One region of the Arthrobacter pigmenti genome, then DNA from elsewhere that is predicted to be linked to it. Evidence: predicted binding sites of a transcription regulator. Region 1 holds the regulator's gene; the other holds the start of a gene.

Region 1 (15,417 bases):
CGCGATAGCCGAATAGCCCGCCCACCGCCACCGAGATGAGAACCCCGATCAGGGAGATGTGGAACACCAGGTTGCCGAGTTCCTTCGCGAACCCGCGTTCCGCTCCGGCGGAAGGCTGGGCGGCGTCCTCATCGCGGACATCCACACGGTAGCCGCGCTTCTTCAGGAGAGCGGCGGCGTCGACGACGGCGGCACGCGCCGACGACGGCCGCTCACCTGCTTGCCCACCGGCCTCGGCAGGCGTCCCGGCGGCTCCGGTTGCGGGTCCGGCCCCATCAGGTACAGACCCAGCCGGAATGGCGAAGGCGCCGTACACCGGTAGGCGGGACAGCCGCTTGGGAGTGCGTGGCGGCTTCGAGCGCCAGGCCCGTCCGTGCGCGATGGCGCGCGGGATCACGCAGCCGATCAGCGAGATGAACAGGAGCAGGTAGATCGCGGAGAACCAGATCGAGGAGTAGACATCGAAGAGCTGGAACCAGTCGAGGATCGGCCCAGTCTCGGGATTGTCCTGGATGTACTGGGTGACAACTGCGGGGTTGGCCGGACGCTGCGGAAACAGTGACCCTGGGACCGCTGCGACTGCGAGGAGCAGCAGGAGGAACAGTGCCGTGCGCATGCTCGTGAGCTGGGTCCATGCCCAGCGGAGGGTCCCGAGGAACCCGAGAGCCGGGAGCGCGACGTCCTGCTCGCGATCCTTTTGTGCCATGGAACTTTCCTTTGGTTTGGTCATCAGATGGGAAGGGTCACCCCGCCTATCCATTGCTGAAGTTCGTTGATCCACAGGTTCCAGACCCCGGTGGCCATGAGTAGGCCGACGAGGATGAGCATCCCGCCACCGATCCTCTGGAGCAGCAACCGGTGGCGGCGGAAGAATTTCATGGCGCCCATGCCGCGGCGGAGTCCGAGGGCGATCAGCAGGAAGGGCAGTCCGAGGCCGAGGCAGTACACAAAGGTGAGCAACGCTCCCTTGGCCGCGCTGGCGCCGTCGTTCGAGAATGCCAGCAACTGCACGGCGGAGAGTGTGGGGCCGATGCAGGGCGCCCAGCCAAGACCGAAGGTCAACCCGAGCAGGGGTGCTCCCCACAGCCCGCTCGGCACCCTCGCGTGCAGCTTCTTCTCCTGCTGGAACCAGGAGAATCCGCCCATAAACACGATGCCGAGCACAATCACCACGAGACCGAAGACCCTGATCAGCCAGTCCTGGGAGCCCGCCAGCCACGCACCCAACTGCCCAAACAGCGCACCGTAGGCCATAAACACAACCGAGAAACCAACAACGAACAACCCGATTCCAGCGAGCATCCTGCCGCGCTTCTGCTGTTCGAGATCCACACCGGTCAGGCCGCTGACGTAGCCAAGGTATCCGGGCACCAGTGGCAGAACGCAAGGGGATACGAAGGAGACCAGCCCTGCGAGCAGCGCCACTGGCAGCGCCAGCAGCATCGAGCCGTTCAGCACGGCATCTGCGAAGGCGTTGCCTGCGGGCGCCAGTGCGACCACGGCGTTCAGCTGGGGAATAGGAGTCACGGCTGATACTTGATTACTACTCGGCCAGCGCGGTTTCGATCAGGGCGCTGAGCGTTCCCTTGTCCGCCAGCCCGAGAATGCGCGCGGCGACGCGGCCCTGCTGGTCGAGCACGATCGTGGTCGGCACGGCCTGCGGAGGAACGTAGCTGGTCATCGAGAGGAGGACGCCGCCGTCGGAGTCGTTGAAGCTGGGGTACGGAATGCCGAAGGTGCGCTCGAAGGCCTCGGCGTTTTGCTTGCTGTCCCGGATGTTCACTCCGTAGAACTGGACGCCCTGCGGCTCGAATTCCTCGTGCAGTGCCACTAGGTCAGGAGCTTCTTCCCGGCACGGTGCGCAGGCCGCGTACCAGAAGTTCAGGACGGTCACCTGGCCTTGCCAGTCAGTGGAGTTCACGCTCTGGCCGCTATACAGCTCCCCTTCGATGTCCACCGGTTCACCGCGTTCAGCGGGTGCGTACTCGGTGACAGAACCGTCTCCGGCGATGTAGTTCTTGTTGTTCCCCTCGGCCGCCTGCTGGGCCAGCGGATCCTGGGCAGCACAGCCCGAGAGCACGACGGCGGCGGCCAGCACAGCGGCGGCTAATCGCATGAGCCTGCCGATGGTTCGGCGGCGGGGGGCAGCATCAGAATGAGTCACATCGTCTTCCACAACTTCTACAACGTGTAGTAATACTATTACGCTCCCGGGATGTTCGCCGCACCGGGAAGCAGGTCAGCGCACGGCTCTTCATACCGGACGCCGGTGAGTACGTCGTCATCGAAGTAGAGCGAGGTCACCGAAGTCAGGGTGCAACGTCGCTGCCGCGGATCATGCCACAGCCGCTTTCTCTCCGCAGCCAGCCGTGCAACCCAGATGGGCAGCTGGTGGCTGACCATGATCGCTTCAGCGTCTTTACCGCCCGCGGCTTCCAGAGCTTTCTGCCGTGCCTCGTGGACGGCTTCCATCACCCGGGTCACCTGTACCTGGTACGGCTCACCCCACGAAGGCTTGAAAGGGTTATGCAGCGACTTCCAGTGCCGTGGGTGGCGCAATTGCCTGGCCACCTGTGCCATGCCTTCGAAGCGGTTCTCGGCTTCGATGATGCGCTCGTCGGTCACCACCGTCAGGCCGAGTGCGCGCGCCGTGGGTGCCGCCGTTTCCTGTGCGCGCGTCAACGGCGAGGCAACAAGATGGACTATCTCGGCGCCGTCGTTCCTTCGTTTGGCGAAGTGCGCAGCTACCCGCTCTGCCATCTCCTGCCCCAGCTCGGACAGGTGGAACTCGGGCAGCCGGCCGTAGAGGATGCCATCTGGGTTGTGGACCTCGCCGTGGCGCACAAGATGGACGGTGGCTGTAGGCATACCCCAAGTTTCGCACCTCTCGGTTCGGGCAGCTAAATCGCGAAGCAGAGTGCCTTCTGCGAGGCCATTCTGAAAATATTTGAAGATTGAAGTAATTTCCGGAATAAAAGATGCAAACGCATGTTTATTACAGGTACACCCGTTGTTCCGCCGGCTCGGCTGGGCAGCACATACCGACAGACATCAGGAGAACAATCATGGCCATCCCCACCGGACTCACCCAGGGCACCTGGAACTTCGACGGCGCGCACAGCGAGGTCGGCTTCACTGTGCGTCACGCAGGCATCAGCAAGGTGCGCGGCAACTTCGACACCGTCGACGCAACCCTGCAGGTCGGTTCCTCGCTTCAGGATTCGAAGATCACCGCGACCATCAAGACTGCCTCCTTCAACTCGAACGACGCCAACCGCGACGCCCACGTCCGCGGTGACGACTTCTTCGCCGTCGAACAGTTTCCGGAAATGACCTTCGAGTCCAAGCGCGTGGAAGGCGCCGGCGAGACCTACCAGCTCGTCGGCGACCTGACCATCCGCGGCGTGACCAAGGAGGTTGTCATCGACACCGAGTTCAACGGCGTGGCAGTTGACCCCTTCGGCGCTACCCGCGCCGGATTCTCCGGCCAGACCGTCATCTCGCGCAAGGAGTTCGGACTGACCTGGAATGCTGCACTTGAAGCTGGCGGAGTGCTGGTGGGCGACAAGGTGACGATCAACGTCGACGCCGCGTTCGTTGCGCCTTCGGCCAACTAGCCAGAACTGATGCGTGGGGTGCCCGGACTCCGACCGGGCACCCCACGATGGTTTGTCAGCAGTTTCGCCCGAAAGTCCCCCGCCTGAGGGCTTCCCGGCGGTACGCTGGGCGCATGAGCACGCCATCCCACGACCCCCAGCCCCCCGAACGCGACCCGGACAAGCTCTCCGGCACTGACCCCCTCAACCCGGCCGAACCGGGTCCGGCACAGAATTCAGCTGCCGGCCTCTCCCCCGAACCGCAGAAGCCTGCTACGGACGATCACCAGCAGCAGAGCGGATCGCCGTACGGCTACCAGGCAGCCCAGCCCTCCGGCTATGCCTACCCGGGTTCCGCGAGCATGCCCCAGGCGCAGCGCCCGCCTATGCCCAAGGAAGTGAACTGGGCATTCTGGCTGATTATCGCTGCCGGCGTTGTGAGCTTGATCTCCGCATTCATCCCGATTGATTCCTCTCAAGTACCCAGCGAACTTCAATCCACAATCGCCGGATTCGCCATCGGAGGCGGAATAGTGGCGCTCGCCATATACGTGCTTCTGGCCGTCTTTATTCGCAAGGGACATAACTGGGCGAGAATCACGGCAACCGTCCTCGCTGCCCTGTCCCTGGTTGGACTATTCACAGGTAGCATCCTGGGAATTGTCTCGATCCTACTTGGCGTCGTCGGCGTCGTACTGTGCTACCTCAAGCAGTCCAACCCCTACTTCAAGCCGAAGCAGCCCCAATACTGAGCTGCGGCTAAACCCTTACTGAGCCGCGCGGGCGCGGGGGCCGGATTCCAGATCCGGGTCCTGCGCCCGTTGTGCGTGGTAGGCCAGGATCTGCAGTTCGGTGGCCATGTCCACCTTGCGCAACTGCACGTGGTCGGGGATCTGCAGCACAACAGGGGCGAAACTCAGGATGCTCGTGATGCCGGCATCCACCAGTTCATCGCACAGGGATTGCGCAACTCCCGCAGGCACAGCAAGGACAGCCATGTTGGCGCGGGTGCGGCCAAGTACGGTTGCGAGGTCCTGTACGGGACTGACGCGAAGCCACCCGACTTCCGTTCCGACAATCAACTGATCCGCATCGAAGAGGGCAACCACTTCGAAGCCGCGCGACTGGAATCCCGAATATCCCGCCAGCGCCCGGCCGAGGTTTCCTGCACCGACAATCGCAACGCGCCAATCCTGCGACAGGCCAAGCGCGGTGGAGATCTGGCTGTTGAGGTACTGGACGTCATAGCCCACGCCGCGGGTTCCGTAGGAACCGAGATAGGACAGGTCCTTGCGCAACATCGGCGAATTCACGCCGGCGGCCTCCGCGAGCTCGTCGGAGGAAACCCGCTCAATACCTTCCGCGAGCAACGAGTTCAGGGCGCGCAGGTAAATGGTGAGCCGCGCCAGCGATGCCGGCGGGATCTGCCTGCCCTGCTGCTCTCCGGCTGCGCTCCGCAGCCCGGGTATCTCCGACATTGTCACTGGTTCATCGCTCCATCACTATGCAAAGGCTGCACCCGGCAGCTCCGCCCGCCCACCGGAGGATGACGGCGGGGGTATGTCCACTTTAGGTCGCCGTTGTGGGTGCTCAAAGTTGGCTTCGGTACGCTACGCCAACAGCCGACGCAGGCGGCCCTCATCGATCGTCCAAAAGTCACGTTGAACGCCGTCAATCAGGAGAACCGGTACTTCCTCCGCAAAGCGCTCCAGTAGCTCAGCGTGGTCAGAGATCGACACTTCGCTCCAGCTGGTCCCGAGTTCGTCAGTTACTCGTACGACGACGTTCCGCGCCTCTGCACACAGGTGGCAGTCCGGGCGGGTGACCAGCACGAGGCCTGTGGACCAGGGCTCTTCCGGCTTTTCAGACTTTCCCGGCTCTCCGGTCGACGCGTTGTGTTCGCTCATGGTGCCAAGCGTAGTGTGCGCGGGTTCGGCGCGGGACGCCAGCCGGGGATTGCGGCGCCGGGGCCCTGTCGACGGCCCGCCGTCGTCGTCCTTGTGAACCGCCGTCGTTGCCCTCAGGCCGGGGATTGCGGCGCCGGGGCCCTTGCAGTGATTAGACTCGTTCTATGTCCGCTGCGAACCTCCGACCCGCCATCAACCCCGGGTCTTCAACGGTTTCAGCGTCCGAAGAAGAAGCGCCGATCGGCGGTCCAGCAGGAGAAGCTGCCTTCTTCGACGTCGACAACACCATGATGCGCGGTGCAAGTCTCTTCCACGTTGCGCGGAAGATGTACCAGCGACGCGCCTTCACGCTCCGCTTCGCTGCCGGATTGGCCTGGAAGCAGCTCCGGTTCGTCATGCGGGGCGAAAACATGACCGATATCCACGCCGTCAGGGATGCCGCGCTGGCGTTCGCGATCGGCATCGCCCATGAGGATGTTCTGGCCCTTGGCGAGGAGGTCTACGACGAGATGATCGCGTCGAAGATCTGGCCGGGCGCCCGGGCGTTGGCCGAGCAGCATCTGCGTAACGGCCGCCGGGTGTGGCTGGTGACGGGCACGCCCGTTGAGGTGGCGAGCGTGATCGCCAACCGGCTGGGTCTGACGGGCGCACTGGGAACAGTGGGAGAAGTTGCCGATGGTTTCTACACCGGCAAGCTGGTTGGCGAGTTCCTGCATGGACCGGCCAAAGCCGTCGCGGTCCGTGACCTCGCAGAGAAGGAAGGCCTGCATCTCTCCCGATGCTGGGGCTACAGCGATTCCTACAACGATATTCCGCTGCTCAGCATTGTTGGTCACCCGGTTGCAATCAATCCGGACCATCGGCTCCGGAAACATGCACGCGACCACAACTGGCCGATCTACGACTTCCGGAGTGGACGGCGTGCTGCCACTTTAGGGTTGAAGGCAGCGACCGGCGCCGGCGTGGTTTACGGGCTGTGGCGCGGCTTCGCCCGCATGAGGGGTTAAAGCAAAACCGGCCCGCCTCAATGGCGGACCGGATGCGATGCTACTTCTTGTTGCGACGCTGGTGGCGGGTTTTGCGAAGCAGTTTGCGGTGCTTCTTCTTCGCCATCCGCTTGCGGCGCTTCTTGATTACTGAACCCATAGAGTCCTCACAAACTATTCATTCCGGTTCCGAACGCGCTACCCAGGCAGGGGCGAACGGATCTGACAGTGACGTACATTGTGCGGCCGTCAACCGACCGCCTACGCAAAACGCTTCTTAACAGGATACCCGCTCCGCGCAGGTCTCCCGACCGGGAGGCAGTCCAGCGCTAGCCAGTGCCCGCCTCACCGTCCACTGACGCTGAGCGAAGATACTGTTCCACAGCCGACTCCGGCACGCGATATGACCGACCAAACTGCACGGCAGGCATCTCACCGGAGTGAACCAGCCGGTACACGGTCATTTTGGAAACCCGCATGACATCTGCGACCTCCGCGACCGTCAGGAAGCGCACATCGGCGAAGTTGCTCCCGCTAGTCATCTCACCACTGTCCTTTTCTCTGGAACCTAACCCTGAGATAGGCGTCCACCCACTTAGGTGGAGCGCCGGACGGCGTGTCGCCTTGAGACCTGAGGATTATCCGTCTAGGGAGATACTCTAGTGGTTGAAGTGACTAAAGTGAAAGCTCGCTTCGGTCACGATCGACAACACCACGACGACGCCGCGAACCTCGCGCCAGATCGCCCAGAACCGACGCGGTGACCCCCCATCCCATGCAGGCATCCGTGACACTTTGCCCGTAAACCAGTTCACCGCTCGCAGCCACGTCCAGCTTCTGCGCTCCCTCCACGAGGAAGCTTTCCAGCATGACGCCAGCAATCGCATCAGAATGCTCGACGGTGGTTGCCAACTCGCGTGCGACTTCGGCCTGCCGCCGGTGATCCTTGCCGCTGTTGGCGTGGCTCGCGTCGACGATGAGACGCTCATTCAGGCCCGAGGCCGCAAGCCGGGCAGAAGCGGCGGCAACGTGCGTCTCGCTGTAGTTAGGACCATCCGAACCGCCGCGCAGGATGAGGTGGGTGTCGGGGTTGCCGGAGGTGGAGACGAGGGCGGCGCTGCCGTCGTCGTCGACCCCCAGGAAAGCCTGCGGCGACCCGGCCGCCGAACACGCGTCCAACGCGACACTGAGGCCGCCGTCGGTACCGTTCTTGAAGCCGACCGGCATTGAAAGACCCGACGCCAGCTGACGGTGAATCTGGCTTTCAGTGGTGCGGGCGCCGATAGCGCCCCAACTCACGAGGTCCGCTACGTACTGGGGGCTTATCGGTTCAAGGAACTCGGTGCCAACCGGGAGGCCGAGTTCTCCCACGTTGTGGAGGAAACCCCGTGCGGCGCGGAGACCGGCGCCGATGTCATGGGTACCATCCAAATGTGGATCGTTGATGAGACCCTTCCAACCGATGGTGGTCCGCGGCTTCTCGAAGTAGGCGCGCATCACAATGAGAAGGTCCTCACGGTGCTGCGACGCTGCTCCAGCCAACAGGTTCGCGTACTCAAGGCCCGCTTCCGTGTCGTGGATAGAGCAGGGCCCGACGACGACGAGGAGCCGGTCGTCAAGACCGTTGAGTACAGCGCGTACTTCCTCGCGGGAGCGCTGGATGTGCTCCGTCAGGGATGCGTTGCAGGGAAGTTCAGCTACAAGCGCTGACGGCGAGGGCAGTGGTTCGATTCTTCGTACACGGACGTTGGATGAACCTGCAGTGGTGAGTGTATTCATGGTCCCGGCTTTCGAGGGTGGTGTTCCTCAGCGGGGACTGTTCTCCAGAACCCGCCGTGGAAACGACGAAGGGCAGGAAGCGTGTCCTGCCCTATTGGCTCTGAAGGTGTTGGTCAGCGTTTTAGGCCGCGGGCTCCTCCAGAGCCAACGAAAAATACGCATACCAACGGATTGTCATGACATGAAGCGTAGCGGCACCTGCCCGATTCGGCCAAGTGTGTGCCTGAGTGTGACGAGTTTTCGAAGCCGGCGGGCGAGGATTCGCCGGGGCGATTCACCTACCGTTAATTGCAGTGACCGAGCTTCTAATTGCAGTGACCGAGCTTCGCATGCGGCTCATGGGATAGCGTGCAGGCGTTTCCCACAAGCTCTCCCATTCGTATATGTTTTCGAATACAATTAGGTATGAGCTTAGCCGCGGTCATCGACACCCCCGACGTCGGTGATGAGCGCACCGGCTCTGTCTCTGAAATCGGTGGCCGGCCTGCCGATTCCGGGCGCTCTCCTGCCGAGTTGAACCGGCTGGTCGCCTCGTTCGCAGCCGGGTTCACCCAGAGCTACCCAGGTCTGGGGCAGCCCGACCTGGCGGAGCATCTTGCCAGCATTGAGGAACTATCCCGGACCGTGGAGTACCTCCAGGTCGTCGCCGCTACTGCGGTGGATCGCAGCAACGCCGCCGCAGGAGGACGGCCCGCCGAAGGAAACCCCTCCACCGGTGGTGCCGGATTCGTCTTCAACACCTCCCACGTGAACACTCCGGACGTCAACACACCCGGCTTCAACACTCCCGGCTTCAACACCGCTCAGGGTAGGCGCTCGGTGTATCGGTGCACCGCGGAGTACCTGCAGGACCGGCTACGGATCAGCCGCAGCGAAGCCACCCGCAGACTCCGCCTCGGCGCCAAACTCCTACCCCGCATCACCCTCACCGGCGACACCCTCCCGGCACCCCTGGAACACCTCGCAGCAGCCGTATCCCCCAATAAGACCTCCCCCAGTAACATCTCCGGAAGTAACATCTCCGGAAGTAACATCTCTGCCGGGGACGTCTCTGGCAGCAAGGTCTCCGGCCGGTCAGCAACCCTGATCGCCACCGCACTGGACCGGGCCCGCTTCGTTGCTGAACCCGCGGTACTGGAGACCATGGAAGCTCAACTCACCGCTAGCGCCACCACCTATGACCCGGACTTCCTTACCCGGCTGATCCGCCGCTGGGAAGCACACCTGGACCCCGACGGACCAGAACCCACCGACAAGGAACTCACCGCACGCCAAGGCGTGTTCCTGCGCGGCGAGAAACGCGGACTACACCTGTTGGACATCGCAGCCACCGACGAACAATACGAATACCTCACCACCGTCATGAACACCACCACCAACCCCCGCACACAACCCGGCGGTAATGATGGCGCCGCTGGCGTCTCCTCCGCACCGGTCCGCGAGCGTGAGGAAACCTTCGAAACCCGGACCCGAGCCCAACTACTCCTCGACGGGCTCATCGGCGCCTGCCAGATAGCACTGGCCACCGACCAGCTGCCGGCAACCGGAGGGCACCGACCACAACTCCTGGTCACCATCGACTACCAGACCCTCCTGCGGGAAGTAGCCGAAAACGGTGCCACCCCCGACCCCACCAACGGGCTAAACAGCCGTCACCATGCCCACGACACAGACAATCGACCGAACGCGATCACCGATGGGGCGTCCTTCGCGTTCACCGGACCCATCAACGCCCGAACCGTCCGGAAACTCGCCTGTGACGCCGACATCATCCCCATCGTGCTCGGCGGGACCAACGAGATCCTCGACCTGGGCCGCACCCAACGACTCTTCACACCCAAACAACGCAAAGCACTTCACGCCCGTGACAAGGGCTGCGCCTTCCCCGGCTGCCACATGCCAAGCCACTGGACCGAAGCACACCACATCACCCCCTGGTCAGAAGGCGGAACCACCACCACCGACAACGGCGTACTGCTCTGTAGCCACCATCATCACCTGATCCACCAAGGCGAGTGGACCATCCAAGTACACGACCGACTCCCCTGGTTCATCCCACCCCAACAACTCGACCCCCAACAACACCCCCGACGCAACCACTACTGGACCCTCTGCTGAAACCAAACGTGATGGATCGCTAAAGACGCCATAAACACAGGCGCTGGCATCTCGCTAGGCCCTGTTTCGCGCCCGCATCACAAGTACGGCTGCTCCGAGCGCACTCGCCAGGGCGGCAAGCGTCAGCGTAAGCCCTAACTGGTAGGGCTCATGCGCCTCAAATAGCGGCGGGACCGACAAGATAAGAGCGGCCGCTGTAAACGCCATTGCGACCAGAACGGTCAGAAATCGGCGATTACTCTTCTGGTTCATATTTCCCCTCACATGATGCTTGGTCGCACGACGAAAGCCGACATAGGGCCCGGACAGCGTCCCGCCCCGCAACTACTCCTTGCGGCGACGCAGCTTCGGAAACTGCGAGAGCAGATCCGCCGCCCGCTCGGCAGCCCGACCGACAGTCCTACCGAATGGCTGGACCCCGTCGCCATTCTGCAGACCGGGCACACTTGGAACGAGTTCACCCGGTTCCGGCTCCGTCACAGCAGGCGCCAGGACCTGGGGTGGCTGCTGGGCCGGCAAATCGAACTCGGATAACCAGGCTGCAACAGCGTGCAGAGGCTCGATGTTCAGCGTGTAGAACCGTTTCTGCCCCTGTGCACGCATGGAAACCAGCCCGGCTTCCCGCAACACCTTCAAGTGTTTGGAAACTGTGGGCTGACTGACCGCCAGTTCTTCCACCAATTCGCCTACGGCTTTGTCCCCGTCCCGCAACGATGCAAGGATCTGTCGGCGGGTGGCTTCAGCGATGACGGCGAATACATCATCCATGACCATCCCATTACCATAACCGCATATATCCCTCAGGGCATCACGCGGGCACTATCCGGTGCTCAGTCGAACCAGGGGTCCAATCCGTGCAGCGGGAAGACTGCCTTGCGCGTGGCCATGATGGACCGGTCCACGCTTTCGTTCGGGTCGAAGCCCGCCTCCCACGATTGCCACCACAGGTCAGCTCCGTCACCCAGCAGTGCGGGGACTGCACGTCCATAGCGTTCAGTGACGTAAGATCGCCACTCGGCGGGCACCGGCGTCGTCGTCGTAATGTCCGCACCAACCGCTACCGCGGTGAGAAGTGTCCACGATCTCGGCACAACCGACGTGATGTTGTATCCGCCTCCGCCAGTGGCAATCCAACGGCTCTCGCAATACCGTGAAGCAAGGTCTCGGATGCTTAGGGCTGCAGCATGTTGGGCGTCGACCGAGATCCTCAGGTTAGTCAGCGGATCATCCACATGGCTGTCACAGCCATGCTGACTCACAATCACCTCCGGCTGAAACGCCTCCGCCAACTGGGGAACTACCGCATGGAACGCCCGCAGCCAGGCTGAATCACCCGTGGTGGTCGGCAATGCAACGTTCACGGCATAGCCATGCGCGTGCGGCCCACCGATCTCGTCGGAGAACCCGGTTCCGGGAAACAGGCTCACCCCGGTCTCATGAAGCGAGATGGTCATGACCCGTTTGTCGTCCCAGAAGATCTCCTGGGTTCCATCGCCATGGTGCGCATCGACGTCAACGTACAAAACCCGCTGCACTCCCCCGTCCAGGAGTCGCTGGACAGCTGCAGCGGCATCGTTGTAGATACAGAACCCGCTTGCACGGGCACGGCCCGCGTGGTGCAACCCGCCGCCGAAGTTGACCCCATGCTGCACACTGCCGGACAGCACCGCATCGGCCGCAGCAAGCGAACCACCGACCAGCCGTGCGCTCGCCGAATGCATGCCACTGAAAGCAGGAGTGTCCTCCGTGCCCAAACCGGCGGTGCCGTACGCGCCATCCGGATCCGCGTCCGCCGCTTTCACCGCTGCCACATAATCAGCAGCATGGACCGTGCATAACTCACTGTCGGCGGCCACCTCGGGAACCTCGATGCTTACCTGCGGTAAGTCAAACAGTCCGACGGCGCGTACCAGCCTCGCGGTCAGGTCCAGCCGACGCGGATCCATGGGGTGGTTAGCGCCGAAATTGTACGCAAGCATGGAGTCGTCCCACACCACTCGGGTGCTGAACACGGGAACCGGCGCACTGGACACCCCAGCAGGCTACGCGATCGCTGCCGCTCCTGCCCACAGGTGTTGGCCGGAAGTGGTTTACTACTCGAAGGACTCTAGCGGGCAACTCGAGTGAATCGGAGCTGATCGACAAGGATGGCAAGAGAACAACCGTCCTGGTTGGGAGGTACTGACCAGGCTCGTTTACGCCCGCTCGCGAGGATTCGCGACTTCATCGACGGCGTAGTCAACAGCTCTCCAGCGCGGGTCGCGCTACTGGTCTTCTTCCTTGTGGTAATCGTCTTCACCGCGCTGCTGAGCCTGCCGCTCGCCTCCGCGTCCGGAGAGTTCACGCCGCTACACGACGCCCTGTTCACTGCAGTTTCCGCCGTCTGCGTGGTGGGACTAACTGTAGTGTCGACAGCGGCTTACTGGTCGTTCTTCGGCCAACTCATCATCCTCATCGGGATTTTCGTAGGTGGCCTGGGGACCCTTACGCTGGCATCGGTACTGGCGCTGATGGTTAGCAAACGCCTTGGAGTCAGAGGCAAGCTACTAGCCCAGTCAGCACTGAACAATGCAAGCCGCCTGGGTGAAGTCGGCACCCTGCTGCGGATCGTCATCACCACATCGGTGGTCGTTGAGGTGGCCCTCGCCGTAGCCCTCATCCCACGGTTCATAATCCTCGGCGAACCGTTCTGGCAGGCCGTCTGGCACGGCATCTTCTATTCAATATCCGCCTTCAACAACGCGGGTTTCACACCGCACACGGACGGACTGGTTCCGTACGAGACCGACCTATGGATCCTGGTCCCACTGATGATCGGCGTGTTTGTCGGAAGTCTTGGCTTCCCTGCAATCCTGATAATCCTGCAGTTCAAGCACCACATCAGCCGATGGAGCCTGCACACCAAACTAACTGTGAACGTCTCGCTGATTCTTTTGGTCGTGGGAACTCTCCTTTGGGGCGCCATGGAGTGGAGTAACAGCAGCACGATCGGTGGCTTGAGCTTCGGCGACAAGGTGATTCACGCAGTTTTCGCATCCGTGATGACCCGGTCCGGCGGCTTCAATCTGATTGATCAGGGGCAAATGGAGCCGACCACGATGCTCCTGACGGATGCCCTGATGTTCGCCGGGGGCGGATCTGCGTCTACAGCTGGCGGAATCAAGGTCACGACGCTTGCGATCATGTTCCTGGCCATCCTCGCCGAGGCGCGCGGCGATTCCGACGTTCGTGTGTACGGACGAACCATCCCCCAGGGCGCAATGCGCGTCGCCATCTCAGTGATCTTCATGGGCGCGACACTGGTGCTCGTCGGGACTGGACTTATTCTCTGGATCTCCGGCGAAGAACTCAACCGTGTCCTCTTCGAGGTGATCTCGGCCTTCGCCACCTGCGGACTGAGCACCAACCTCAGCGCTGAATTGGATCCCGAGGGGAAGTACGTGCTCTCCGCACTCATGTTTGCCGGACGTCTGGGAACGATTACCCTTGCTTCTGCGCTTGCACTGCGGCAGCGCAGCACCCTCTACCACTACCCCGAAGAGAGGCCCATCATTGGCTGAAAGACCAGCACACAACGCACCAATGCTCGTGATCGGGCTTGGCCGATTCGGGTCCGCAACGGCCGAGCAACTGGTGAAGCAGGGACGCGAAGTCCTGGCCATCGAGAAGGACCAGCAGTTGGTCCAGAAATGGTCCGGGACACTGACCCACGTGGTCGAGGCCGACGCAACCAACATCGACGCGCTTCGCCAACTCGGGGCGCAGGAGTTCACTGCCGCCGTCGTCGGTGTTGGTACCTCGATTGAATCCAGCGTGCTCATCACTGCGAACCTCGTGGACCTGAACATCGACAACCTGTGGGTCAAGGCCATTACGCCGTCCCACGGCAAGATCCTGAAGCGTATCGGCGCCAACCACGTCATCTACCCTGAGGCTGATGCCGGTCAGCGCGCAGCGCACCTGGTAGGCGGCCGCATGCTGGACTTTATCGAGTTCGACGACGGCTTCGCAATCGTCAAGATGTACCCACCGAAGGAAACCCAGGGCTTCACCCTCGGCGAGTCGGCGGTGCGGTCGAAGTACGGTGTTACCGTTGTCGGCGTGAAATCCCCGGGCGAGGACTTCACTTACGCACGGCCGGAAACGAAGGTCACCAGCCGGGACATGCTGATCGTCTCGGGCCACGTGGACTTGCTGGAACGCTTCGCCGCGCGTCCCTGATCACCCGCTAGCGGCCGTCCAACTCCTTGGTGATGGCGCCCGCCCGCTCGGCAGCGGCCTGGGCGCCGGCAGCGATGATGTCCGGGAGTCCCTGCTCGTCAAAGGTCGCTATGGCCCGTTCCGTGGTCCCGTTAGGACTGGTGACTGCCTTCCGGAGCGCGGTGGCGTCAGCGCCCTCCTCGGCCAGCATGTAACCAGCGCCGGCGACAGTCTGCGTTGCCAGCAGTTTGGCCAGATCCTCTTCGAGCCCCAGTTTCACACCGGCAGCCGCCATCGCTTCAGCAAGGTAGAACGCATAGGCCGGACCGGATCCGCTCACAGCGGAAAGAGCGTCAACTTGATCCTCGGGGATTTCAACGACGGTTCCGGCGGCAGACAGGATAGTCCGGGCCTGCTCCATCAACTCGGCAGTCGCGTGGGTACCCGCCGAGATGGACAGTACGCCGCGGCCGAGGCTCGACGGGGTGTTGGGCATACTGCGGATAACGGGCTGGCCTTGAGGCAGCGCTGCCTCCAGCATGTCGATCGAGATCGCAGCAGCAACGCTGATCACCACGGTGCCCGGCTTCAGCGCGGGAGAAATCTGGCGGGCCAGGTCGAGGATGCCAACCGGCTTCACACCCAGCAGTACGACGTCGGCCCCTCCAGCAGCCTGACGGTTTGCCTCTGTCTCCTCGGTTGAGGACAGGACCTGAACTCCGTGCCGCTTCGCCAGGTTTGCGGCTTTCTCCGGATCGCGGACTGTTGCTGTGACCTGACCAGAGGGAACTCCGGCCGCCAGTAACCCGGTAAGGATTGCGCCGTTCATGG
Region 2 (15,417 bases), 2.5 Mb from region 1:
CGGCATGCTGGCCCTGCACGCAGCCGACGACGACGGCGCGGAGCTGGCTTTCGAATTCACCGGCAACGTGGAGGTACTTCAGCAGCGGTTGCGCAGCGAAGGCGTCACGGCGACCCTGATCGATGAAAACTACGGGCGTTCACTCCGCCTGCCCAATCCCGACGGCGGCGAGATCTGGGTCAACGAGTGGCAGGAGGATCTCTACGGTTACAAGGATCACGCCGCCTCTTGAGCACGCGCTGCAGATTCAGCCGATGGCCGAAGTGCAGCGCGTCAGGACGGCGTGGGTTCTCGTCTGCTATAAAACTGAAGGTATGAACCTGCGCACTCCAGACCCCAACCCCGGGTGGCTCAATGAGGATGACCTGTACGAGGCACGCCGTCGGCTTCCCATGGTGTACGTGGAGGCGATCCCTGTCCGGTGCGATTCCCTGGGCTACGTCACCGAGGTAGGGCTGCTGCTGCAGGCTAATGATCAGGGCGAGATGGTGCGCACGTTCGTCACGGGGCGTGTCATGTACCGCGAAACCATCCGCGCCGCACTGTTGCGCCATCTGGAGAAGGACCTCGGACCCTTCGCACTCCCCCAGCTGCCGCCGTGTCCGGTCCCGTTCACGATCGCCGAGTACTTCCCGTCGCCGTCGGAAACCGGACTCACCGATGACCGGCAGCACGCCGTCGCGCTCGCCTACCTGATCCCGGTCACCGGCGAGTGCAACCCCCGCCAGGATGCCCTCGAGCTGACCTGGCTCACACCCGAAGAGGCCCTGAGCCCGGAAGTAAGTGCCGAATTCTCCGGTGGCCGGGACAGCCTGCTCCGGCAGGCGCTGGCCTACGCCGGTTGGACCCGCTGACCCGTTACCGTTTCTTTATATACTCGGGGGGTCTTAGCTGCAGTGAGGTAGGGATTCTTCGATGATCGACAGCCACGTGGCCGTACGGGTTCAACCGCTTGCCGCAGAGGCAGTGAGCGCGGGCCGCAGGCTTCTCCTCCCGGACGGCGAGGGCACGCGCGAAGTGGTGGATGTCGCCGTCGAGCCGGACGACTTCGGAGTGCCGGCCGTTGTGCTGGCCACCCTGGAGGGCGGCGAAACCCTTCGGATAGCCTCCGGGTCCACGGTTCAGGCGGAAGCTCGCGAGGAAGTGATGACAGCCGATGAGGGTTCGCCGGAGGCACTGATCGCGCATGTCGCTGCCGTGCATCCGGAGAGCCCGCGGGTGCACGAGCTGGCCGAGCGCCTGGGCCGGGGCGTGAACTTCAAGTCAGGCAGCAACCTCCAGGACATCCGCGACCTAGCCATGACCCTCTACGTTGACCTCGCGGATGCGCCGAGCGCGCTGAAGGTCTGCGATCTCCTGATGGACCAGCCCTTTGACGGCAACTTCGGCCGCTGGAATCCTATTGAGGGCTGCCTGGCCCTCGCCGCGCACCTGACTTACGACGACGACGGCCCCCGCGCCGCGGCCTACGCCACCTCCCTGCGAACGGCGGGCGACGCCGAGACGGACCCGCTGAAGGCCAAGCTTGCCGGGGCGGTCAGGCAGCGGCAGCTGAACGAACCGAATTTGTACGACCGGGAGATCGCGCGGTCCGCTGGTGATCCCGCCGTCGAGAAGGATTGGCGCGGACTGAGGTTGTCGGTGCTGCTCTACCTTCGGGCGCACGGCGGGTCCGAGGCGCTGGGTGCGGATGCGCTGGACCGGCGGATCGGCCATGAACTCGTTGCGATCAGGGCGCTGAACCATCGACTTTCCGCCTCTGGTTAGGAACCGGGCCCAAGAGTAGAGTGGCGCGCATGAGTGACTCGGCAGATTCCCTCCGACAGTCCAGCACCGAGCGGCATCCCGCCCGCGACGTACCCGTTCAGGGGCCCGACCCGCTGAGTGTGCACCTCAACGCAGACGCCCGCCAGGTATGGCTGATGCTTCGGGAACCCCGCCTGGTCCGGCAGTGGTTCGGCTGGGAGGCGGAGGGTCTCGATGAGGAGATCCGTTCCATCTATTTCGCGCCGTCCGTGGTCGAGGGTCCGGATCATAAATTCCTGACTGTTGACGGCGGTGACACCTTCCGCATTGAGCCCGTCCAGGACGGCACGCTGGTAACTCTTGAGCGCGCCGATTCGGAAGAGGCGATCACCGAAGGTTGGGTCACGTTCCTGCAGCAACTCCGATTCGCCCTGGAACGCCATCCCTCGGCGACCCGGCGTACGGCGTTCTTCTCGGGCGAGCCTGCCTCCGACGAATCGATCATCGGGAAGCTGAACGCCGAGCAATTACAGCAGCCCGGGGACTCCTACTCGCTGACACTGCCCAACGGTCATGAGCTGAACGGAACCGTGTGGTTCCGCACAGAGAACCAACTGGGCCTGACCGTGTCCGAGTACGCCGATCACGGCGAGGGCCTAGTGATCGTCGCGGACCAGGGCGGTTCCAGCATGGTGACCGTCACGACGTACGGCCTCGGTGCTCGGGCTCTTCGCGATATCTGGGACGGCTGGGAAGATTTCCGGCAAGCTTCCTACCCGTCATCGGAGCCGTTGCTGACATCCGAGCTGTAGGCCCTGCCCGGGCGGCTTAGCCTGCACGGCTGGGCGCCGAGCGCCCCAAGCGCTTAGCCTGCGCGCGCCGTCGTCGTCGTTCATTTGGTGAGTGCCCGCATGGAGGGCTGGCAGAATGAGCGGGTGCCACAATCAGATTTTTCCTTCTCCATCGGTAAGCGGCTGGGCGAAACGGTGCCCGCTGCCGCCGGGCTTCACGGGCGTACCGGGACCATTTGTACGCCGCATGGCGAGATTCGGACACCGGCATTCATCGCCGTCGGGACCAAGGCCACCGTCAAAGCGGTGCTGCCGGAGTCGATGAAGGAGGCAGGTGCGCAGGCGCTGCTCGCCAACGCCTATCACCTCTACCTGCAGCCCGGCGCGGACGTGCTGGACGAGGCCGGCGGCCTGGGCAAATTCATGAACTGGGATGGGCCCACGTTCACGGACTCGGGCGGGTTTCAGGTGATGAGCCTGGGGTCGGGGTTCAAGAAGGTCATCACCATGGATTCGGCTGCGGCGTCCGAGCACGCTGGCGCCGACGACCGCGTTGCTGCCGGGAAGGAGCGGCTGGCACACATCGACGACGACGGCGTGTGGTTCGTCTCGCACCTCAACGGCGACCGGCACAGGTTCACACCCGAGATTTCCATGCAGGTACAGCATCAGCTCGGGGCGGACGTCATGTTCGCATTCGATGAGCTCACCACCCTGATGAACTCGCGCGGATACCAGGAGGAATCCCTTGAGCGGACGCGCCTGTGGGCTGAGCGCTGCATTCTTGAACACGAGCGATTGACGGTTTCCCGCGCCGGCAAGCCGTACCAGGCGCTGTTCGGCGTGATCCAAGGCGCGCAGTATGAGGATCTGCGACGGAAAGCGTCGCGGGATCTTGGGGCGATGAACTTCGACGGCTTCGGGGTTGGCGGGGCGCTGGAGAAAGAGAATCTGGGAACTATTCTCGGATGGTGCGCTGATGAGTTGCCTGAGGCCAAGCCTCGGCATCTGCTCGGTATATCGGAGCCGGATGATCTGTTCACCGGGATCGAAAACGGTGCGGACACGTTCGATTGCGTCTCCCCCACGCGTGTGGCCCGTAACTCCGCGTTCTACGTACCGGACGGACGGTGGAACCTGTCCAACGCCCGGTTCAAGCGCGATTTCACGCCGCTCATGGAGGGCTGCGACTGCTACACCTGCACCCATTACACCCGTGCGTACATCCATCACCTGTTCAAGGCGAAGGAGATGATCTCGGCGACGCTGATCTCGATCCACAACGAGCGGTTCGTCATCCGGATGGTCGACGACGCCCGCGCCGCGATCGAGGACGGCACGTACTTCGACCTGAAGGCGGAGGTGTTGGGGCGCTACTACGCGGGTTCCCGGTAGAGCCGCTACCTCCCGGGCCTCCCCGGTACAGTCCGGCGGTCGTCCGGCGCGCCTAACCCGCGGATCCGTTCCCTCTGCGCGTACGGAGTGCCATCGATGCAACCCCGCCCGCGTACATTCAACGGATCCGCGGGTTAGCTGCAGGTCACCTCTCCTCCACCAAGTAGCTGTTTCCGGCGAGTTCTCCACATACGCCGTGAAAGCACTTCCTCAACCGGGTGTGCAGGTCATCCTGTTTCTCATGAACGAAGAATCTCCGCTGAGCTTGCCCACCATTCCGCTGTGGCGTGCCGCCGATCTGCAACGCGACGGAATGGATTCACGCAAGATCGCCCGTCTGGTCGCTGACGGCAAATTTGTTCGCGTAAGACGCGGTGGTTACGTTCCTGCTGAATTCTGGAACGTTCTCTCTCCGTCGCGCCAGGAGTTGCTGCGGATATTCGTCCATCACCATACTTCGCTTCCCAGTGCTTCCGGGATGCTCACTTACAGCCACACGACAGCGGCTCGGCTGCACGAACTCAGTCTGTGGAGGGCAGATTCGCTAATCCATCTCACGCAACGGTTCAAGGCCTCCCGCAGAGGCAACGCCGTCGACGTCGTGCCTCACACCGCCCTGCTTCCGGAAGGATCGACCACTGAGCGCTACGGCCTGCCGGTCACAACTCTTGAGCAGACGGCAGTCGACTGTTCTCGCATACTGCCTTACGAGTCAGCATTGATCGTTGCAGAACATGCCCTTAGCAAGGGCGCGAGCCACGCTGCCATGCTCTCCACAGTGAAGACTCTCGCCGGTCATAAGAACGTCGCGAACGCGCGGCACGTATTCGAGAACGCTTCGCCCCTCTCGGAATCCCCCGGCGAGACGCGCACACTCCACTTCATTCGCCGCATGCGCCTTCCCCTCCCTACGCAGCAGGAGAAAGTGCTCACCCGCAACGGTGAGCACCGACTCGATTTTGCGTGGAAGGAGTGGAAACTCGCCCTCGAGTTCGACGGGAAGATCAAATACTTCGATTACCGTCCTACAGACGAGGCGATCTTCCAGGAACGACGCCGGGAGAAGGCACTGATGGAGGAGGGCTGGACCATTCTGCGGATCGAGTGGGCGGATCTGGCAAACGAACGGGAGTTGAAGCCTCGCATCGTCCGAGCACTCCATCGGGCACAGCACAGAACCAACGAATCCGCTGCCTAACCGCAAACGGAGGCTCATCGAAACACCTGAACCTGCGGGGAGACAACGGATCTGTTGGGACGGTGCGGCGCTACCCCGCGTAGGACGGCTCGTTCCGCTTCACCCAGCGGATCGCCGTCGTCGTTACCGGCAGTAGGAGCACCTCGACCAGCGTCTTGTACACGAATCCGAAGAAAAGGTAGTTCAGGAACGTTGGGAAGTCGGTGATGCCGATGACGGACGCCGCGATTGCGCAGAAAATGAGGGTATCCGCGAATTCGCCCACACCCGTCGAGGCCATCAGCCGTGCCCACAGGCTCCGCTCGCCGAACCTGGCCTTCATCCGCACGAGCACCAGGGAGTTCAGCGTCTGCCCAACCAGGAACCCGAGCAGTGACGCCAGCACGATCAACGGCACCGGCCCCAGCGCCAATTCGAGCGCTTCCTGTTTGGCCAGGCCGAAATCGTCATCGAATCCGGGCAACGCAATGATGATCCCGAACACCAGCGAGGCAAACACCGAGAGCACGAACGTCACGATGATCCCGAGCCGCGCCGCCTTGAACCCGTACACCTCACTGATCACGTCGCCAAGAACGTACGCCAGCGGGAACAGGAAGAAGCCGCCGTCGGTGATGATGCTGAATTCTCCGATGATCGGGCCGATCACCACCCCCTTGGACGCACCGATATTGGACAGGATGACGACGACGGCAAGCACCGCCAGCATGATCGAAAAGTTTGCGCTGCCTACGGTCGCGTAACGGGCGCGGGCATGTTCCTGCAGTTGAGTCATGGGGTTCTCATTCATTGAAGTGGTTCGCGCAGCCTCATCGAAAGGCCCGCTGTATTAGCACTGGCGCCCGGCTGCCCCCGGGCACCTCCAATTGTCCCACGCAGGGCCATCCCGCATCGATTCTCCAACAGGTGACTCTTTGAGCCCCGAAACGGTCACCTATTGAAGAGTAGATTTTGAACACGTTCAGAAACGGGCGCTACACTAAACTGAACACGTTCAAAAAGGAGCCGACCATGCCCCAGAAGAAGAGCGAAGCGACCCGCAGCAGGCTCGTAGTCACCGCCCTCAGGCTGTTCCGCGAACGGGGTTATGACAAAACCACCATGCGCACCATCGCGAAGGAAGCCGGCGTTTCCACCGGGAACGCCTACTACTACTTCACCTCGAAGGATGACCTCGTCCAGGAGCTCTACCAATCCCTCCAGGACGAGCAACGCACCAGATCCCTGCCCCTTCTTCGCGACGGGCAAAATCTCGGCGAACACCTGCGCGCCATTCTGCAGACCGGAGTCGACGTCATGGGTCCGTACCACGACTTCGGTTCGAACTTCATCAGCGTCGCCATCCAGCCGTCGTCGAACCTCAGCCCATTCAGCAGCGACTCTGCAGTCGCCCGCGCCAAGTCGATCGCCCTCTTCAACCAGGCCGTCACCACCGCCCGTCCGCAACCACCCATGGCCATCCGCGCGGACCTTCCCGAACTCCTCTGGCTCGTCTACATGGGCGTCACGCTTTTCTGGGTCTACGACCGCTCCCCCAATCAGCAACGCACCCGCCGCCTCATCGACAACGCGGCGCCACTCATCGCCAAGCTGGTCATCCTGTCGCGTCTGCCGGTGGTGCGGAAGATCGTGGACGACGTCGTCCAACTCATCAAGAACGCGAAGGCATGAACGCTTCCCAGAACCAGTACGACGACGACGCGCGGCTGGCCGCGCGGTATAGCGGCGCCGGAGGTGCGCACCGGGTGACGTTCGGACCGAAGGCGCTCATCGTCGGAACAGCGCTAACTCACCTTCAACTGGCGGTACTAATGGGAGCCTTGCTCGGAGACGGACACCCCTACGCAGCCTTCATGATGTTCCTGCTGAGCGGCCTCTTCGGCCTTCCAATTGCTGCCCTTGGGTGCTTCATTGCCCTAGCACTAGGACTTGCCCTTCGCCCAATCGCGAATCAGGGAGTTCATGTGCTCGCTTTCTTTGCCGCTCTCACGTTGGTTCCTGCAGTGATCCTGCTATTGGCGGGCCTCGGGTTTGCGGCTATTGCGGCCGGTCTGATCATTGGGACGGCAGCCGCCATCGGACGGGCGAGCGTGTGGAAGCTCGTCACCGTTCACCCGGCGAAACCCACGACAACCGAGCATCCGGCGGAGTAGCCTGCATTCCACGAAGAGCAACAAACCGGACGCAGAGGGCACCCATGAGATTTAGCGCCGAACTGGAATCATCGGGCAAGAACACCGCCGGCTTCGAGGTCCCGGAAAGCATCGTCGAGGAACTTGGCGGCGGAAAGCATTCCAAGATCGAGGCCAAGGTCAACGGGTACGTGTTCCGTACATCGATAGCGTCGATGGGCGGTCGATACCTGTTTGGGATGAGCGCAGACCGGCGTAAGGAGTCGGGAGTCGTCGTCGGGCAGGTGTACGACGTCGAAATCGCACTCGACACCGCACCCCGCGAAGTAGACGTTCCGGAAGACTTCGCTGAAGCACTGGACAACGACCCGGCAGCGAAAGCGTTCTGGGAGACCCTCTCGTACAGCAACAGAAGCTGGCACACGCTACAGGTTGCGGGCGCGAAGAAGCCGGACACCCGCGCTGCCCGGATAGGGAAGTCCGTCGCAATGCTGCGCGAGGGCCGGGCAAGATAAAACCCGTTGGCGCCACCCGCGAAGCGTCGGGCAGACTGGTGCCATGGCTACTGACTCACCAGCTATCACCCTGACCATCGCGGGCTCCGAGGCTACCGGAGGTGCCGGCGCGCAGGTGGACCTGAAGACGTTCCAGGAACTGGGCACCTATGGCATCGCGGCGCTGACGTGCATCGTCTCCTTCGATCCGAAGGACAGTTGGAACCATCGTTTTGTGCCCGTCGACGCGCAAGTCATCGCTGACCAGCTCGAGGCCATCCAGTCCTGCCACGACATCCGCACCGTTAAGATCGGCATGCTCGGCACACCCCAGACCATCGACACTGTCGCCGGTGCCCTGAAGTCGCAGGAGTGGGAAAACGTGGTGCTGGACCCGGTGCTGATCTGCAAGGGTCAGGAGCCGGGAGCGGCCCTCGACACGGATCAGGCCCTGAAGGCAACCATCCTCCCGCTTGCCACCTTCGTCACGCCGAACCATTTCGAAGCCGAGTCCCTCTCCGGCATGGAGATCCGTTCACTTGAGGATCTGAAGGAAGCGGCGCGGCGCATTCACGAGGCGAGTGGCGCCGTCGTACTCGCCAAGGGCGGCGTGCGGCTGGAAGGGGAGGACGCGCTCGACGTCTATTACGACGGCGAGACCATGGACATTCTCAGCGCACCGAAGGTGGGCGACGTTGCGGTCAGCGGCGCCGGTTGCACGCTGGCGGCAGCCATTGCCGCTGAACTGGCAAAGGGTACAACTCCCCTTGAGGCAGCCCGTACGGCAAAGGAATTCGTGACCGAGGGTATCCGTAACCGGGTCAGTTCGCATGCCCCGTTCGACGCCGTTTGGCAGGGTGGCGCACGAGCCGGCGTCTAGCTTCAGCTCAACCCTCCGGCCCACGGACACACACTTCTCGCAGTGAAATCTCATGCTTCGCTGAGGAAACTATGTCCAATTCGTTGACTTGTGACACGTAACACAGAAAGCTGGTAATCGTGCAGAACTCGCGAAGGGTCCTGCACAGCTGCTGGCACCCAATCTAAACCAGGGAACCTCACTCACACGCGTCTCGGCCGTGTCAGCAGCGCTGCGGGGGGCTAAACATAGAACTCGGCGGGGCGGCCTTGACTCATCCTTACTAAGGAGAAGCATGAGCAAGTCATACCGCCGGAATTCAGGAAAGGCTGTGTTGGCTTCGCTGACCGGTCTTGTCCTGGCTTCCAGCATGTGGGCGCCGGCTTCAGCGGTTGAAGCGCCGGACGGCGCACCGACTGCTGAGGGCATTGAGCTGAAGACGCTCCCGCCTGGTCTCAAAATCAGTGAAAATTTGAACAAGGCTGCCGGTGATGTTGCGGTCTTCGTGCAGTTCGAAGGCGAAGGTGCCTTTGCACGCACGCAGTCGGACGCGGTCCAGAGTGGCCGGAAAGCTCCGGAAGACCGCAGCGCCGACGTGAAGAAGATCCGCGAAGCCACGCAAGCCAAAGCCAAGGAGGTTGTTGCTGCGGTTTCCGGCAAGGAACTGTACGTGACCTCCAACACCATTCCCGGTGTTGCAGTGCAGGGCGATGTTGAGGCAATCCGCGCGCTTGCCGCACGGCCCGACGTCCTCAAGATCAGCCGCCTCACGCCGAAGGTGCCCACCAACAAGGGTGGCGTCATCGACACCGAGGCCCTCAACACCTGGGCAGGCGACCTGGGCGAAACCGGCGACGGCGTAACCATCGCGATCATCGACACCGGCGTCGACTACACCCACGCCGGCTTTGGCGGCCCTGGCGACATCGCGACGTTTGACGCCGCGAGCGCTGCTGTCGCGAACACGCCCGAGACGCCGCCTAATACCGATTGGTACGACGAAGCCAAGTACGTAGGCGGTTGGGATCTTGTTGGCGACACCTACAACGCAGACCCCGGCGGCGCCGAGCCGTTCCCTTACCAGCCCACCCCGATGCCCGATGCCAACCCGATCGACTGCCAGAGCCATGGCTCCCACGTTGCCGGCACCGCCGCCGGCTATGGCGTCGACTCCGAAGGCAACACCTTCGAGGGCGATTACTCGACCCTGACGGAAGACGCCGTCAACGATATGCGCATCGGCCCAGGCACGGCCCCTGAGGCCCAGATTGTCAGCCTGCGCGTCTTCGGTTGCGCCGGCTCCAGCCTTGTTGTCGGTGAAGCACTCGACCTGGTGCTCGATCCCAACGGTGACGGAAACTTCGAGGACCGTTCGAATGTTGTAAACATGTCGCTGGGCTCGAACTTCCCTATCCCCGATGATCCCGAAGTTGACATCCTCAACAACCTGACCGCGCAGGGCGTGCTCTCCGTGGTCTCCTCCGGCAACGACGGCGACATCTACGACATCGGCGGCACCCCTGGTAGCGCCAAGTCTGCGCTGACCGTTGCCAACAGCATCGGCTCACAGATCACGCTGGATCGCATTGACATCCTGGCCCCGCCCGCAGAGGCCACAGAAGGTCCCGCATCCGGCCAGTACAGCGTCAACTTCGACTACCAGGCAGCTACCGAAGATCAGCTCAACGGGACCGTTGTGCTGGCTCCGGAAGCCAACAGGTTTGGTTGCGAGGCGTTCGCTCCCGGCACCTTCGACGGTGAATGGGTTTGGCTGCAGTGGGAAGAGGACGGCGCGTTCCCGTGTGGCTCCGGTGTCCGCTTCGACAACGTTGAGGCAGGTGGCGGCGCGGGCGTAATCCTCGATTCGCCCCGCGACGTGTTCGACGCCGGTATCGCAGGCAACGACAGCATCCCGGGCGCCCAGTTCAACCGCGAGTCTTCTGAGCGCCTCCGCGCTGAAGCTGCCACGGGTGAGCTGCAGGTTCAGCTCAACCCGGAATACATCGCCGCTTCCTCTGGGCCATCCAACGCTCTCGATACGCTGAACCCCAGCTCGTCACGTGGAGTCCACGGTTCATACGGTGTGGTTAAGCCCGACGTCGCTGCACCCGGCACACAGATTGGCTCAGTCGCGGTTGGCACCGGTAACGGCGGATCGGTGAAGACCGGAACGTCAATGTCAGCCCCGAACGTGGCCGGCATTGCTGCCCTCGTTTACGCAGCCACCGAGTTCAATGCCTATGAGGTCAAGAACGCCATCATGAACACGGCGACCGCAGACCTCACGGTGGAGGCTGGGGGCGACGTGGAGTACGCACCGAACCGCACAGGTTCGGGACGGGTTAACGCGCTGAACGCCGTCGGCACTGATGCTATCGCCTACGATTCCGAGGACCCCTCCCTGGTGACGGTCAACTTCGGTGTTGTTGAGGTCGGCGCAGATGCTTACAGTGCTACCCGCAAGATCAGCGTCCGGAACTACTCGGATCAGCCGCATACCTACACCGCGGAGTACCTGGCCGCAACGGAGATCCCGGGGGTGGTCATTGATGTTCCAGACCAGCCGATCACCGTCAACGGTGGTGAAACCGTCGAGTTCGACATCACCATGACGATCGCTGACCCAGCCGCGATGGTGAAGGCAATCGATCCTGCAGCCGAAGTCACGCACACCATCACGTCCCTTGAACCGGACCTGGATGTGACCCGGCAATACATTGCACAGGCTTCCGGTCGCGTGGAGCTCACCAGTGCAACCACCAACACCTTGCGCGTTCCGGTTCACGCTGCGCCCAAGCCTGCTTCCGATATGTCGGCCGAGCCCCGGGTCCAGTACCTGAATGGCTCTGACCTTGAGGAACTGCTGACTCTTTCAGGCCGTGGCCTGTCACAGGGTGGCGCTCCGGGCGAGATGACGTCCTACACGTCGCTCGTTTCACCGTTCGTTCTGGGTGAGGAAAGTGGACGCCTCACCGGCCTGCCGCTGGATTCGCTGAACGCGCTGGACCTGAAGGCAGTTGGCGCTGCATCCACCGTTCCGGGAATTCTGGCAGCAGGTGGGGACCCCGCTGATGGCATTCTCAACATCGGAATCAGCACCTGGGACAACTGGTCCGTACCTACAGGAACTCTTAACTTCACGGTGGAGCTCGACACGAACAATGACGAGGTGCCGGACTTCCTGGTGCAGTCTTTCCGTGAACCGCCCGTGGATTTGGACCTGTTCCTGGTTTCCGCTCTTGACGCCGAAGGAAACGCCACCGGTCTCACGCTCGTCCCGGCCAACGGTGTAGACGGTGCAACGGACACCAACACGTTCGACACCAACGTAATCACTATCCCGATCCCGGTGGCGACCCTCGGGTTGGAACTGGGCAGCACCAATAGCATCCAGTACAAGGTGCGCACCATCAGCAGCTTCACCGTCAACACCGAGGGTGACAGCATTGGCGAGGTAGATGCAACAGAGTGGATCGACTTCAACATCACTGATCCGAGCCTCTGGTTCGCCGGAGCTACCGGCGCAGAGACTGCGTTTGTTGACGCCGATGGAGCATCGATTGGCGTGACCCGTGACCGGGGCGTGGCTAATGGAAACATCCTGCTGCTGCACCACCACAACGCAACGGGTGCCAAGGAAGAGATCGTTCCGATCCGCGTAGGCCAGAAGAAGTTCACGGACATCGCGACGGCCGATCACGAGGAATCGATCGTGAAGCTCGAGCAGCTCGCAATCACCGACGGTTATTCTGAGGCGAACGGAACCTTCACCTTCCGCCCGTTCGAACCAGTGAACCGCGACGTGATGGCAGCGTTCATGTTCCGCTTCGCTGACGTCGGTATCTTCGCAGCTCCGGGCAACTCCCCGTTCGCTGACCTCAACGGTCCGGCCGATCCGGGTGCTGACACGGCATTCTTCTACAAGGAAATGACGTGGATGGAATCGGCGGACCTGTCCAACGGTTACGCTGAGCCAAATGGCCTGCCGACCTACCGGCCGCTGACAGCCGTCAACCGCGATGTCATGGCCGCGTTCATGTACCGGTACGCAAGCGAGTACTGCGACATCCCGGCTGCCCGTGCCTACGACGGCACTGACAGCCCGTTCGACGACATCCCTGCGGGTTTCGTCTTCGAGAAGGAAGTTTCGTGGATGTCCGAAGCCGGTATCTCATTCGGTTGGGACGAGGGCAACAACCGGACGGAATTCCGTCCGTACGTCCAGGTCACCCGTGAGCAGATGGCTGCGTTCATGATCCGCCTGCTCGACTACGTAGATGACAACGGCGGTTGCGCCCCCGGTTCGATCGACTGATCCGGTCCACCCGTAGTAACTGAATAACGTTTCTGCCCACCGAGTCGAAAGGCTCGGTGGGCAGAAACAGTTAACGGTCTAGACGGAAGCCCGCTGCCGCGCCCGGTACGCCGCCACCGCGGCCCGGTTACCGCACCCGGACTCGCAGAAGCGCCGGGAACGGTTCTTCGACAGGTCAATCACCACGGCGCTGCAATCCTCCGCAGCACAGATCCGTAGCCGCCCGAGCTCATTGCTCCGCACCAGGTCCACGAACGCCATCGCCGCCTCGACGGCCATCCGCGCGGACAGCGGCGCCTCCAACGGCGTGGCATGGATGTGGTAATCCCAGTGATCGTGGCGGACCAGCTGCGGCAATGCGTTGAACTCGCGCAGCAACCCGTTCACCGACTCCACCACGAAATCCTCATCGCCCTGCCACAACGCACGCAGCCGCGGCCGCAACGCCCGGACGGCGTGTAGCTCAGCCTCATCCAGTGCAAGATTGCCGGTCCAGTTCCACTCCCGCGCGAAATCCTGAAGCGCGCCGACGTCGGGGAGGAGCTCGCCGTCGTCGTCGTCGGTGTTGACCAGCGCCGCTGCGCCGCGCAGGCCCTCTTCGGTGTCATTGGCAAATAGCATCGCGCGTCCCACCCTAACCCGAGTGTGCCTGGAGAAAGGAGTAAACCTCGGTTTCGTCAACGCCGGGGAAGGCACCGGGCGGCATGGCCGCCAGCAGGTGTGAGTGCGCTCGGGCGCTGGGCCAGGCGAAGCCGGACCACTTTTCCGCCAACGACGACGGCGGCAGCTTGCAACACGATTCGTCCGGACAACGGGACTCGCCACGGATGGTGGTTTCGCGTCCGCGGAACCACTTCACGTGCGCGTACGGCACGCCGACGCTGAGCGAGAACTCGCCGGCGGCGGCCCGCTCGGTACGGGCCGTGCACCAATAGGTGCCGCTGGGTGTATCGGTGTACTGGCTGTAGGCGGAGAACCGGTCAGGTACGTCGAAGACCACCCGCGACGTCCACTTCCTGCACGACGGCTGGCCCTCAATAGCACCGGTGTGATCCTGCGGGAACGTCACGCCGTCGTTCTCATAAGCCTTGTAGATGATGCCGCTCTGATGAGTCTTCTGGAAGTGCGTCGGGATCCCAAGGTGCTCAGTGGCCAGGTTCGTGAAGCGGTGAGCTGCTGTTTCATAGGAGACTGCGAAGGCGTCCCGCACATCCTCGACGGCAATTTCCTTCCGTGCCTTCGCGGCCTGCAGGTATTCGACCGTCGCCTTCTCGGGGAGCAGCAACGCGGCCGCGAAGTAGTTGGTTGCAACGCGCTGACGGAGGAACTCCCGGTAGTTCTCGGGCGTCCCGTGCTGCAGCACATAGTGGCCCAGCGCCTGCAGGAGTACCGAGCGCGGGTCATGATCCGTCCGCTGTGACTGGGTCAGGTAGATGCGCCGATTCTTCAGGTCCGTCACCGAGCGGGTGGAGTGCGGCAGGTCACTCACGTGGTGCAGCGTAAATCCAAGATGATCAGCAATATCCGCGATGAGGTGCTGTGACAGAGGCCCGCTGGTGTGCCCAACCGAGGCCAGGACCTTCTGCGCCTCGGCCTCTATGTCAGGGAAGTAGTTGTTTTGACGCCGCATAATTCCGCGCAGTTCGGCGTTGGCCCGGCGCGCTTCCTCGGGCGTTGCAACCTGCTCGTTCATGCGGCGTTCCAGCTCCGCCTGGAGCCCGACAAGCGCTTCGAGCGCCTCCATCGGCAACCGCGCCGACGTCCGTACCTTCGGCAGCCCCAGCGATTCATAGAGCGGACCCCGCTGGGCGCGTTCCAGCGCAATCTCCAGCGCCGCGCGCCGGCTGGGCGGTTCCGCGCCGAGCAACTGGTCAATGCTGACCTCCAGCGCCTTGGCGAGGGACTGCAGCATTCCTAGTCGCGGCTCACGCTTCCCGTTCTCCATGAGCGAGAGCTGGGAAGGAGCGGTTCCGACGACGGCGCCAAGCTCCTCAAGGGTCATGCGGCGGCTTTTGCGCAGATGCCGGATGCGACGGCCGAGGCTGATGGCGTCCTGGCCTTGAGGTTCTGATTCGGTTTCAGGCTGGTGGGTACGGGTCCAGCTGGAAGTCGTCATTTCTTGACGATACGCGAAGAATCGCGTTTCTTTCCAGACCCAAGCCCTATTGAAGATTCCCAAAATGCAGAATTGTTGATTCCACCAGCACACATGACACAGGCTACAAGCCTCCCGGAAGGAGAAATGCAATGACGCAGGAAGCCAACAACCCAGTCACTACAGCCCGCGAGCTCGAACTCGAGTGGGCCGCTGATCCACGCTGGGAAGGTGTCCGGCGGGACTACCAGGCCGCCGACGTCGTACGCCTTCGCGGACGTGTCCAGGAGGAACACACGCTGGCCCGCCGCGGTGCCGAAAAGCTGTGGGAGCAACTCACCACCCAGTCGCGAACCGGCGAATATACCCACGCCCTTGGTGCGTTGACGGGC

Evidence for each region. Region 1 encodes Rex, which represses fermentation and respiration genes when NADH is low (regulators of the CRP and FNR family bind a similar motif). Its sites were predicted from a motif close to CTTGTGAANNNNTTCACAAG; they were not measured.
Region 2: BJ994_RS00990 (queuosine precursor transporter) is a predicted target of Rex. The motif match lies at 6,079-6,098, and genes of this name have one in related genera.

The regions. Positions count from the first base shown of each region.
Region 1 is NZ_JAATJL010000001.1:2,655,065-2,670,481, forward strand. It holds gene resB (cytochrome c biogenesis protein ResB) at 1-706, opposite strand, end outside; gene BJ994_RS12395 (cytochrome c biogenesis CcdA family protein) at 730-1,443, opposite strand; gene BJ994_RS12400 (TlpA family protein disulfide reductase) at 1,544-2,116, opposite strand; gene BJ994_RS12405 (histidine phosphatase family protein) at 2,203-2,868, opposite strand; gene BJ994_RS12410 (YceI family protein) at 3,066-3,617, shown strand; gene BJ994_RS12415 (cation diffusion facilitator family transporter) at 3,731-4,348, shown strand; gene BJ994_RS12420 (redox-sensing transcriptional repressor Rex) at 4,364-5,074, opposite strand; gene BJ994_RS12425 (glutaredoxin family protein) at 5,207-5,503, opposite strand; gene BJ994_RS12430 (HAD family hydrolase) at 5,668-6,510, shown strand; gene BJ994_RS12435 (30S ribosomal protein bS22) at 6,551-6,649, opposite strand; gene BJ994_RS12440 (helix-turn-helix domain-containing protein) at 6,819-7,031, opposite strand; gene BJ994_RS12445 (3-deoxy-7-phosphoheptulonate synthase) at 7,165-8,268, opposite strand; gene BJ994_RS12450 (HNH endonuclease signature motif containing protein) at 8,674-10,386, shown strand; gene BJ994_RS12455 (ArsR/SmtB family transcription factor) at 10,711-11,160, opposite strand; gene BJ994_RS12460 (acetoin utilization protein AcuC) at 11,217-12,365, opposite strand; gene BJ994_RS12465 (TrkH family potassium uptake protein) at 12,534-13,946, shown strand; gene BJ994_RS12470 (potassium channel family protein) at 13,969-14,607, shown strand; gene proC (pyrroline-5-carboxylate reductase) at 14,615-15,417, opposite strand, start outside.
Region 2 is NZ_JAATJL010000001.1:184,053-199,469, reverse strand. It holds gene BJ994_RS01020 (VOC family protein) at 1-232, shown strand, start outside; gene BJ994_RS01015 (NUDIX hydrolase family protein) at 315-854, shown strand; gene BJ994_RS01010 (DUF6707 family protein) at 916-1,767, shown strand; gene BJ994_RS01005 (SRPBCC family protein) at 1,797-2,558, shown strand; gene tgt (tRNA guanosine(34) transglycosylase Tgt) at 2,658-3,932, shown strand; gene BJ994_RS00995 (hypothetical protein) at 4,174-5,130, shown strand; gene BJ994_RS00990 (queuosine precursor transporter) at 5,201-5,905, opposite strand; gene BJ994_RS00985 (TetR/AcrR family transcriptional regulator) at 6,142-6,801, shown strand; gene BJ994_RS00980 (hypothetical protein) at 6,798-7,283, shown strand; gene BJ994_RS00975 (YdeI/OmpD-associated family protein) at 7,328-7,777, shown strand; gene thiD (bifunctional hydroxymethylpyrimidine kinase/phosphomethylpyrimidine kinase) at 7,821-8,636, shown strand; gene BJ994_RS00965 (S8 family serine peptidase) at 8,911-12,930, shown strand; gene BJ994_RS00960 (CGNR zinc finger domain-containing protein) at 13,009-13,551, opposite strand; gene BJ994_RS00955 (helix-turn-helix transcriptional regulator) at 13,565-15,046, opposite strand; gene aceA (isocitrate lyase) at 15,178-15,417, shown strand, end outside.